DNA from 2 places in the Haloleucobacter ellipsoideus genome. Region 1 is predicted to be linked to the other one. Evidence: predicted binding sites of a transcription regulator. Region 1 holds the regulator's gene; the other holds the start of a gene.

Region 1 (5,762 bases):
CCAGCGCCCGGTTGAGCTCCGCCGCCCAGCTTTCGGGAGTCTGTTTCGGGCGGGCATAGATGAGATCGAACGACACGCGCTGGAAGGCCCGCCGCGCCACGGCCACCGCGTTCAGCGCCTCCCGCGCCGTGTGCATGCGGCCAAGAGACTGCAAATCGGCATCATCGAGTGCCTGCACACCGAGAGAAACCCGGTTCACCCCCGCCGCGCCATAGCCCGCAAAGTTCGCCGCCTCCACCGATGTGGGGTTGGCCTCCAGCGAGATCTCCGCATCCGCCACCAGAGGCCACGCCGCATTGATGGCCTCCAGAATCCCCGCCACCAGTGCCGGCTCCATCAGCGAGGGGGTGCCGCCGCCGAAAAACACCGTCTGGGCATTTTGCGGGCCGGTGAGGGTGCGCATATGCGCGATCTCGCGCCGGTAGGCGGCCAGAAAGCGCTGCTGGTCCGGCGGATTGCGCCGCACATGGCTGTTGAAGTCGCAATAGGGGCATTTGGCCCGGCAGAAGGGCCAGTGCACATAGACGCCAAAGCCGCCTTCCGCGCCGGCGTTCGGCTGCGGGGCAGACATCATATTCTCACCGGCTGAAACCATCTGTACCTGCACCATGCAGCCCGCCAGCCGCGACATATCCTGAAAGAAGAACCGGGGCAGCGCACCGCCCCGGCCTGAAGATCATGCAGGGGCCTTCAGGCACCCTTCCGCAAGCTTGAGAAAAGCGCGGGCGCGATGCGACAGCCCCTCGCCCAGCGGCGGCAGGCCGTGCTTTTCATCGGCGCTCATCTCGCCAAAGGTGCGGCTGTGCCCCTCCGGCTGGAAGACGGGATCATAGCCAAACCCCTTCTCGCCGCGCGGGGGCCAGATGATCTGCCCTACCACCTCGCCGAGAAACTCCTCCACATGCCCGTCCGGCCAGGCCACGCACAGGGCCGAGACAAAGCGCGCGACGCGATCTTCCGCCTTCACCGCCCCATTGGCCGCAAGGGCGTTGTTCACCTTCTCCATGGCGAGGGCGAAATCCTTCTCCGGCCCCGCCCAGCGGGCGCTGAAAATGCCGGGAGCACCGCCCAGCGCATCCACCGCCAGCCCGCTGTCATCGGCAAAGGCGGGAAGGCCGGAAGCCTTGGCCGCCGCTTCCGCCTTGATGCGGGCATTGCCGGTGAAGGTGTTTTCCGTCTCTTCCGGCTCGGGCAGGTTCAGTTCCGCGGCGGAAACCAGATCGATCCCGTAGGGGGCCAGAAGATCGCGCATCTCGCGCAATTTGCCGGGATTGTGGGTGGCAATGACCACCTTGCCGGAGAGGGTGCGCCCCATCACGCGATCGCCTGCTTCTGCAGCGCCACCAGATGGTCCACCCCGCCGCGCGCAAGGGTGAGCAGCGAGATCAGCTCCTCCTGCGTGAAGGGGGTCTTTTCCGCCGTACCCTGAATCTCGACGATGCCGCCCTTGTCGGTCATCACGAAATTGGCGTCGGTCTCGGCGGAGGAATCCTCGGCATAGTCGAGATCCAGCACCGGGGTTTCCTTGTAGATCCCGCAGGAAACAGCGGCCACATGCTGGGTGAGCGGCATCTGGCGCACCATGGAGCGCGAATACATCCAGCTCAGGCAATCATGCAGGGCGACCCATGCGCCGGTGATGGCGGCGGTGCGGGTGCCGCCATCGGCCTGAAGCACGTCGCAGTCAATCGTGATCTGCTTTTCGCCCAGCGCCACCAGATCGGTCACGGTGCGCAGCGAGCGGCCGATCAGGCGCTGGATTTCCTGCGTGCGGCCGGAGACCTTGCCGGTGGAGGATTCACGCCGGTTGCGGTCATGGGTGGCGCGCGGCAGCATGGAATATTCAGCGGTGATCCAGCCCTTGCCCTGCCCCTTCAGCCATGGCGGCAGGCGCTCTTCAAGCGTGGCCGAAACCAGCACATGGGTCTCGCCGAACTTCACGAGGCAGGAGCCTTCCGCGTAGCGCATCACACCCCGTTCAAAGGAAACGGCGCGCATTTCATTGGCGGCACGCTTGCTCGGGCGCATGGGTATCATCCTTGTTCTTGTCGGTTGCGCGCTCCTTTTAGAGCATTTTCGAGTGAAGTGGATACCGCCCTGCAGGAAGAATCCGGAACATCGCCCCACAGCGGCGCGCCAATCCGCCCGGCCGGCACAAAGAGGGTTGAAGGCGGGAGCGCAAGACAGCACATATAAGCACAGCACATACAAGCTGGTATCTCAGGAACGAAGGGCGCGCAGTGCCCCTGTCGCCCCTTTCAGGAGACATGCGATGCTGGACCCTCTGCTCTCCACCAGCGCAGGCGCCCTGGCGCAGATCGACGCGCGCTCGCGCGAGATCTTCCGCCAGATCGTGGAGAACTATCTCGCCACGGGCGAGCCGGTCGGCTCGCGCAACATCTCGCGCCTCCTGTCGACCCCTCTCTCACCGGCCTCCGTCCGCAATGTGATGTCGGATCTGGAGGCAACCGGCCTCATCTTTGCCCCCCACACCAGCGCCGGACGGCTGCCGACCGAACGCGGGCTGCGCTTCTTCGTGGATGCGCTGATGGAAGTGGGAGACGTGAATGAAACGGACCGCGCCAGCATCGAGGCGCAGATGGCCGCCGCCGCCCGTGCCAATTCGGTGGAAGGCGTGCTGAAGGAGGCCACCACGCTGCTCTCCGGCCTTGCACGCGGGGCCGGGGTGGTGACCGCCACCAAGACCGATCCCCGCCTGCGCCACATGGAATTCGTGCTGCTGGACCCCGGCCGGGCCCTGGTCATTCTCGTTTCCGAGGATGGGCAGGTTGAGAACCGGGTGCTGCCAGTGCCCCCCGGCCTGCCCGCCGCCGCCCTGACGGAGGCCACCAACTATCTGAACGCGCAGATCCGCGGGCGCACTCTGGCCGAGGCCCGCGCCGAAATGGAAGCCCGGCTCGACGAATTGCGGCAGGATCTCGATTCGCTCACCGCACGGGTGGTGGAAGCCGGCCTTGCCTCATGGTCTGACGAGGCGCCACATGAGCGCAAGCTGATCGTGCGCGGGCAGGCCAAGCTGCTGGAAGACCTGCATGCGCTGGAGGATCTGGAGCGCATCCGCCTGCTGTTCGATGATCTGGAGGCCAAGCGCGATGTGGTGGAACTGCTGGGCCGGGCCGAGGAGGCCCAGTCCCTGAGGATTTTCATCGGCTCGGAGAACCGCCTGTTCTCGCTCTCCGGCTCATCCACCATCGTTGCCCCCTATCGTGACGGGCAGGGGCGCGTGGTGGGCGTGCTGGGCGTGATTGGCCCGACGCGCCTGAATTACGGGCGCATCGTGCCAATGGTGGATTTCACCGCCCGTATCGTCAGCCGCATGCTGGGGGCTCCCGGCTCGGATGCGGGCTGACATCCATACAGGTCAGTCCACCGGGCGCGGGGTGCCAAGGCACGGACAAAAGGCACCCCATATGGGCCTCAGGCCCACTCAGTCCGTCTTCTTGCCCAGGGCGGCATCGAGGCTGATCGGCCCGGCGCCTGACGTGACGAAATAGAGGAAAACAAACGAGAGCACGACAGCCAGGCTGCCTCCATTCTCGGTCGGGAAGAAGCTTTTGGGGAAGTGGGCGATGAAATAGGCGCTGGCCATGAGGCCGCTCAGGACAAAGGCCACGATCCTCGTCTGGAAGCCGAGCAGGAAAACAAAACCAAGCACCAGTTCAAACCAGCCTGCAATCCAGGGAAGGGAGCCGGCGGCCGGCGTGTAGGGACCGGGGTGGAAATGGAAAATCTTGGCCATTCCAAAGGCAAACATCACAAGCCCCAGTACAATCCGAAGGATACTGAGAATATAGGGGCGGGCAAGGTTCAGGCTTTGCTTCATGGAAAACCTCTAAACATGATCGTGCAGCAAGGGCATACTGCAAAAGCAGATAGCATGACGCATGTCAGCCGAACAGCCTTGCGCGCGCGAGCGCCATGGAGGCGGCTCCCGAGGGTCTCATCCTGTGCCCTGCAGATGGCATGACACCTGCCCCGCCCCTTTTCGCCGGGGCAGAGGGCGATGTGCCGCGGACCATCCGGCACACCGCGCTTCTTGCGCCAGTTTCTAGCGCTGCATGATGTAAGTGCCGGGCGCGGGGCACAGGGGCGGATAATCCGCGGCCCCCATGGCGGGCGGCGCCACCCGCTGCGGCGAGGAATGATCGGCCAGCCATGCCGTCCATGCCGGCCACCAGGAACCTTCCGTCACCGGCGTTGCATCCACCCACTCTTCCGGCCCCAGATGCAGCTCGCCATGATGGGAGGTATGGATGCGGTGATGGCGGCGCGGGCGGCCGGGCTCACTCACGATGCCGGCATTGTGCCCGCCCGAGGTGAGCACGAAGGTGACATCCGTATCCGTGAGCTGGTGGATCTTGTAGACCGATTTCCACGGCGCCACATGGTCCCGCTCCGTGCCGACCACGAACAGGGGCAGGCGCACATTCTGCAGCGAGACCGGCCGGCCCTCCACATCGAACCGTCCTGCCGCCAGATCATTGTTGAGGAACAGCCGGCGCAGATATTCCGAGTGCATGCGATAGGGCATGCGGGTGGCGTCCGCGTTCCAGGCCATCAGGTCATTGAGTGAACCGCGGTCTCCCAGAAGATATTCACGCACCATGCGCGACCAGACCAGATCATTCGAGCGCAGCATCTGGAAGGCGCCGGCCATCTGCCCCGCCGCCAGATAGCCCTGCTCCCACATGGTGCTTTCCAGCAGATACAGGGTGCTGGAATCAACGAAGAGCTGAAGCTCTCCCGGTTCGGAGAAATCGGTCTGTGCGGCAAACAGGGTCACCGAGGCGAGGCGCTCATCATGCGCGCGGGCCATGGCGGCGGCGGTAATGGACAAGATCGTGCCGCCGAGGCAGTAGCCCGTGGCATGCACCTTTGCGCCGGGGACGATGGCATTCACCGCATCGAGCGCGGCCATCACCCCCAGCTTGCGATAGTCATCCAGCCCCAGATCCCGGTCCGCCTGCCCCACATTGCGCCAGGAAATGCAGAACACCGTGTGCCCCTGCGAAACCAGATAGCGGATGAGGGAATTATGGGGCGAGAGGTCCAGAATATAGTATTTCATGATCCAGGCCGGCACGATGAGCACCGGCTCCGCCGCCACCGTATCGGTCGTGGGGCGATACTGGATCAGCTCGATGAGGTGGTTGCGGAACACCACCTCACCTTCAGTCACCGCCACATTGCTGCCGGGCACGAACTTCTCGGCCCCCACGGGTGGCTGGCCGGCGGCCTTGCGGCGCATGTCTTCCACCGCATTCTGGAAGCCCTGCACGAAATTCGCCCCCTTCGTCTCCCGGGCGCGGCGCAGCACCTCGGGATTGGTGAAGGGGTTGTTGGAGGGCGAGAGCATGTCCAGCATCTGCCGCGAGAAGAAGGACACGACCCCCTCATTATGGGGCGACATGCCCGGCACCCCATGGGTGGCATTATGCCACCACTGCTGGTTCAGCAGGAAGGACTGGTACCACAGCCGATAGGGCCATTCCTGCCACTCCGGGGCACGGAAACGGTCATCGCCCGGCAAGGGATGGATGCAGCCCGGCAGATCGCGGTTCAGCGTGCCGGAGGCCAGATAGGCCGAAAAACGCATCAGCTTGCGCCACGCCTTCAGTGCCAGCTCCACCCGCTTTCCGGGGGCGACGCTCAGATGCAGGGACCAGTCCATCCAGGCCAGCAGGAGCGCTGTGGGCGAGATGCCGGCGGTATAGCGCCCCACGGCTGCAACTGTCGCCCGA
Region 2 (5,762 bases), 190 kb from region 1:
GAAGGTTGCCGGGAAGGCCATGAAGACCGCGGCCAGCGTCACCCCGAACACCCCGACCAGAATATAGAAGATTCCCGCCGCAATACCGGCGATCCAGCGTCTGGAAGGATCTTCATGCGCCTCCCGGCCCGTGGCGATTGCAGCCGTGATCGCCGCAATATTGAAGGCGTGAGAGCCGAATGGCGCCATGATGAGCGAGCCGAGCCCCGTGACGGTGACGATGGGATTCGCACTTGTCCTGAAGCCGTCATTCCGCAGCACCAGCATTCCCGGCATATATTGACCGGTGAGGGTGATGAGGAACAGCGGCAGCGCCACGCTCAAAAGCGCATTCAGGGAAAAGGCGGGCATTGTGAAGACTGGCGCGGCGAACTGAAGCTCGAGACCGGACAGGTCCACCCGCCCCTGCGTGACGAGAAACACCAGCCCCAGCCCAAGAATGCCAACCACCGCATAACGGGCGGAGAATCGCTTCAACAGCACATAGGCCACGATGAGCAGGCCAACCAGCAGCGGATCAACGCTCGCTCCGCCAAAGGCCCCGATGCCGAACTGCAACAGGATTCCGGCCAGCAGGCCCGCGGCGATTCCGGGTGGAATCAATTGTATGACCCGCTCGAAATATCCGGAGAGGCCCAGCAGGGCGAAAGCGACAGCCGAGATCATGTAGGCCCCGATCGCCTCCTCATAGGGGGTCGTGGCGAGCGCGGTGACAAGAAACGCCGCCGCCGGGGTGGACCATGCGGTGATGATCGGCTCGCGATAGTGCCAGCTCAGAATGAGCCCGGTCAGGCCAACACCGATCGAAACCGACCACACCCACGATGCCGTGAGTTCCGGGCTCAGCCCGGCGACACGCGCGGCCTGAAACACCAGAATGAATGTGCCCCCATAATTGACGATGACCGAAATCATGCCCGCAACAACGGGATGCGTCAGATCATTCAGACGGATGGGAGATGGTGACGGCGAGCGGGTGGACATGATGATCGTGCGCCCCTGAATCCTGATATGCGGCCAATTCCTCCCATGGGTTCTAGCTGACAAATGGCCTGTTATTTCCATCCATTTTTGAAGAGATGACCAGACCATTACAACCAGACTGACAGCCGGATTCCGACCCATCATCCTCCCCGGCCGGAAATGTCTCCTGCGCCTATTCATCAATATGGCCCGGCTTCAGGGCGTGATGCCCTCTAAGCGGGCACCCAAGCCACCCCTCCTGGCGCCTCCTGCCTTTCACCCGCATGCGGGCGATTCTGCCCCCCTGATCCCGCCATGGCATCCGGACAGACGTCCGGGCATGAAAAAAGGCGCGACCCTGAGGGTCGCGCCTTCATACTCATATCCGCGGAGGGCTGGATCAGAAGTCCATGCCACCCATGCCGCCCATGCCGCCGGGCATGGCGGGAGCCGCTTCCTTCTTCGGCAGCTCGGCCACCAGAGCCTCGGTGGTCACGATCAGAGCCGCGATGGAGGCAGCGTCCTGCAGGGCGGTGCGCACGACCTTGGCCGGGTCCACGATGCCGGTGGCGATCATGTCCACATACTCTTCGGTCTGGGCATTGAAGCCGAAGTTCGGATCCTTGCTCTCGAGCACCTTGCCGACCACGATGGAGCCTTCAACGCCAGCATTCTGGGCGATCTGGCGGATCGGGGCCTCAAGGGCGCGCAGGACGATCTTCAGGCCGGCAGCAATGTCGGCATTGTCGGAGGACAGGGCCTCGACAGCCTGCTTGGCGAGCAGCAGGGCCACGCCGCCACCGGGGACGATGCCTTCTTCCACCGCAGCGCGGGTGGCGTTCAGCGCGTCGTCCACGCGATCCTTCTTCTCCTTGACTTCCACTTCGGTGGAACCACCGACGCGGATGACGGCAACGCCGCCAGCGAGCTTGGCCAGACGCTCCTGGAGCTTCTCGCGGTCATAGTCGGACGTGGTGGTCTCGATCTGGGCCTTGATCTGGGCGACGCGCGCCTCGATGCCGGCCTTCTCGCCAACGCCATCGACGATGGTGGTCTTTTCCTTCTCGAGGATGACCTTCTTGGCGCGACCGAGGTCAGCCAGGGTCACGTTCTCAAGCTTGATGCCGAGATCCTCGGAGATCACCTGACCACCGGTGAGGATGGCGATGTCTTCCAGCATGGCCTTGCGGCGATCGCCGAAGCCCGGAGCCTTGACGGCAGCAACCTTCAGGCCGCCACGCAGCTTGTTGACCACGAGCGTGGCCAGAGCCTCGCCTTCCACGTCCTCGGCGATGATGACGAGCGGACGGCCGGACTGCACGACAGCTTCCAGAACCGGCAGGATCGGCTGGAGACCGGAGAGCTTCTTCTCGAAAATGAGAATGTAGGGCTCTTCCAGATCGGCGATCATCTTCTCCGCATTCGTGACGAAATACGGGGAGAGATAGCCACGGTCGAACTGCATGCCTTCAACGACATCCAGCTCGGTCTCGGCGGTCTTGGCTTCCTCGACGGTGATGACACCCTCGTTGCCGACCTTCTGCATGGCATGGGCGATCATCTCGCCGATGTCGGTGTCGCCATTGGCGGAGATGGTGCCAACCTGCGCCACTTCGGAAGAAGCGGACACCTTGCGGGCGCGGCCCTGAATGTCCTTGATGGCAGCAGCCACGGCCAGATCGATGCCGCGCTTCAGGTCCATCGGGTTCATGCCGGCGGCAACCGCCTTGGCGCCTTCCTTCACGATGGCCTGGGCCAGAACGGTCGCCGTGGTGGTGCCGTCGCCAGCCAGATCGTTGGTCTTGGAGGCAACTTCACGTACGAGCTGGGCGCCGAGATTCTCGAAGCGGTCCTCGAGCTCGATCTCCTTCGCAACCGACACACCGTCCTTGGTGATGCGCGGGGCGCCGAAGGACTTCTCGATCACCACATTGCGACCCTTCGGGCCGAGCGTGACCTTCACGGCATTGGCAAGGATATCCACGCCGCGCAGCAGCTTCTCACGCGCATCGGCAGAAAACTTGACGTCTTTGGCAGCCATAATGGCCTCCTGAATTGGTTTTTATCAGCAGTTCCGGCCCATGGGGGCCAGCATCAAATGGTGTCAGCCGACAACGCCGAGGATGTCGCTTTCCTTCATGATGAGCAGGTCTTCACCGTTGATCTTCACTTCGGTGCCGGACCACTTGCCGAACAGCACACGGTCGCCCGCCTTCACATCGAGGGGCACCAGCTTGCCGGCTTCGTCACGTGCGCCGGGGCCTACAGCCACAACCTCGCCCTCCTGGGGCTTTTCCTTGGCGGTATCAGGAATGATGATGCCGCCAGCGGTCTTCTGCTCGGCCTCGATACGCTTCACAACCACGCGGTCATGCAGGGGACGGAAGGACATGGATCAATTCCTCATCGAAACTGGATTATGGCCTGGACAGGCCGTTGCTAGCACTCTCACGAGGCGAGTGCCAGACACGAGCCGCAGATAAGCACCCGCTCCCTGTCCGTCAAGACGGGACAAGGGGGCTGTGTCCCAACTTTTTTCGTTTTTTGCGTCCACAACAGGCAAATCAAGCCATTGCAGAGAGATACGAACCAGTAACGGATCTGCGCTATGGTAAAGACAGTGGCGTTTCGGCACGCTCACTCTCGGTCGTTTTCCTGCATCGACGCCCAGGCCCTCAGGCGATAAGCTCCCGGCAGGCAGTGATGGAAACGGCGTGAAACCGGAACAAAGACGGCGGAGGCCTCAGAGTAACTCATGAATGCGAAGCTTGCATGGACGAACGCGCGCACCGCACGCAGCTCCCGGCCCGTTCTGACCGGTGGCGCGGTGGCCGTCATGGCGCTGACCCTCGCCGCTTGCAGCACCGGCGTCATGGAGCCTCCCGCCCCGGCCCTCCCGCAATATAGCAGCCCGATTCCGCCGGACCAGTTCATCGGGCGCTGGGGCCTTGCCTCCTATCACCGCCCGGATGACGCCACCCGGACAGAACGGCAGGCGCGCGGCCAGTGCTCGAACCCCTATGTCATCACCGGCGGCAACCATGGCGGCGTGCTGATGTATCTGGCCGATGACAACAAGCTGACCGAGGTCGTTTCCAAGGCGGCCGGCGGCCCGACCTATCTTGGCCCGCCTGAAGACCCGGCCGGCGGCCCGCGCGATCGCCAGATCCTGCGCAAGGACAATGATGTGATGGTGCTCAAATGGGTCGATCCGGAAGTGGCCGGGCGCTATGGCACCATGATCTATGTGCGCTGCCCCTGAGGCTGGCGCCCTCTTCCGGTTTTGTGGACACCCCCGTCTGTCATGCAGGCGGGGGTTTGTCATTCAGGCGACGGGCGCGCAGCCGGAACAGGATGCCCGGGAGACAGAAAATGTCGGATGCTCTTTTCCAGCCGCGGGACGACAACGGGCCTGAAGCGGAGATGGTGGCGGCGGCGGTGGCCTGCCTGAATGGTTTCACCAGCCGCTTCAATGTCCGGGATCTTGCGGGCATGGATGCATATCTGCATTTCCCGCATGTCATCCTGTCCGGCGAAGAGCTGGTGATCTGGGAGGAGCCGGGCAAACTGCCGGCGTCCTTCTTTGATGAGCTGAGCCGGAAGACGGGCTGGGCCGAAACGCGATACCAGCGTCAGGAGGCGGTGCTTGTCAGCCCGCGCAAGGTGCACATGCATGTTGTGTACAGCCGGAACCGCCGGGACGGTTCGGTGATCAGCAGCCACGGCAATATGTGGATCGTGACCTGCGAGCAGGGGCGCTGGGGCATCAAGCTGCGCTCCTACTGAGGCGCGTGTGAGCGGAGACATCCCCCGCCCACCTTCCATGCCCGGAATGCGGCGAAGGCCGCCTCACTCATCCATCTTGAGCGCGGCGATGAAGGCTTCCTGCGGAATCTCCACCTTGCCGAACTGGCGCATCTTCTTCTTGCCCTCTTTCTGCTTGTCGAGCAGCTTGCGCTTGCGGCTGATATCACCGCCATAGCACTTGGCGGTCACATCCTTGCGCAAAGCGCGGATGGTCTCGCGGGCAATGATCTTGCCGCCAATGGCGGCCTGGATCGGGATCTGGAACATGTGCTGGGGAATGAGATCCTTCAGCTTCTCGCACATCACCCGGCCGCGGCTTTCCGCACGGGTGCGGTGCACCAGCATGGAGAGCGCGTCCACCGGCTCGGCATTCACCAGCAGCGACATCTTCACCAGATCACCGGCGCGGTAATCGGTGATGTTGTAGTCGAACGAGGCATAGCCCTTGGAGATGGACTTCAGGCGGTCATAAAAGTCGAACACCACCTCGTTCAGCGGCAGGTCATAGGTGACCATGGCGCGCGAGCCGACATAGGTGAGCTCGATCTGGTTGCCGCGCCGGTCCTGGCACAGCTTGAGCACAGACCCCAGATACTCGTCCGGCGTCATGATGGTGGCGCGGATCCAGGGCTCGCGCACCTCGGTGATCTTCATCACGTCCGGCATGTCCGCCGGGTTGTGCAGGTCGATCACCGAACCGTCCGAGAGCGAGATTTCATAAACCACCGAAGGCGCGGTGGCGATGAGATCGAGATTGAACTCGCGCTCCAGCCGCTCCTGAATGATCTCCAGATGCAGCAGGCCGAGGAAGCCGCAGCGGAAGCCGAAGCCGAGCGCGGCCGAGGATTCCATCTCGTAGGAGAAGCTGGCATCGTTGAGGCGCAGCTTGCCCATGGCGGCGCGCAGGTCGTCAAAGTCTGCCGCATCCACCGGGAAGAGGCCGCAGAACACCACCGGCTGGGCCGGCTTGAAGCCCGGCAGGGCCTCGGCGC

The links. Region 1 encodes HrcA, which represses chaperone genes, less so after heat shock. Its sites were predicted from a motif close to GTTAGCACTCNCNNNNNGNGAGTGCTAAC; they were not measured.
Region 2: groES (co-chaperone GroES) is a predicted target of HrcA. The motif match lies at 3,402-3,430, and genes of this name have one in related genera.

Annotation. Positions count from the first base shown of each region.
Region 1 covers NZ_JBQWAR010000020.1:189,415-195,176, forward strand. The annotation lists gene hemW (radical SAM family heme chaperone HemW) at 1-595, opposite strand, end outside; gene rdgB (RdgB/HAM1 family non-canonical purine NTP pyrophosphatase) at 677-1,315, opposite strand; gene rph (ribonuclease PH) at 1,315-2,028, opposite strand; gene hrcA (heat-inducible transcriptional repressor HrcA) at 2,273-3,370, shown strand; gene ACT6QG_RS12755 (DoxX family protein) at 3,449-3,844, opposite strand; gene ACT6QG_RS12760 (PHA/PHB synthase family protein) at 4,070-5,762, opposite strand, start outside.
Region 2 covers NZ_JBQWAR010000020.1:625-6,386, forward strand. The annotation lists gene ACT6QG_RS11955 (benzoate/H(+) symporter BenE family transporter) at 1-984, opposite strand, end outside; gene groL (chaperonin GroEL) at 1,364-3,004, opposite strand; gene groES (co-chaperone GroES) at 3,068-3,355, opposite strand; gene ACT6QG_RS11970 (hypothetical protein) at 3,719-4,225, shown strand; gene ACT6QG_RS11975 (hypothetical protein) at 4,336-4,749, shown strand; gene lepA (translation elongation factor 4) at 4,813-5,762, opposite strand, start outside.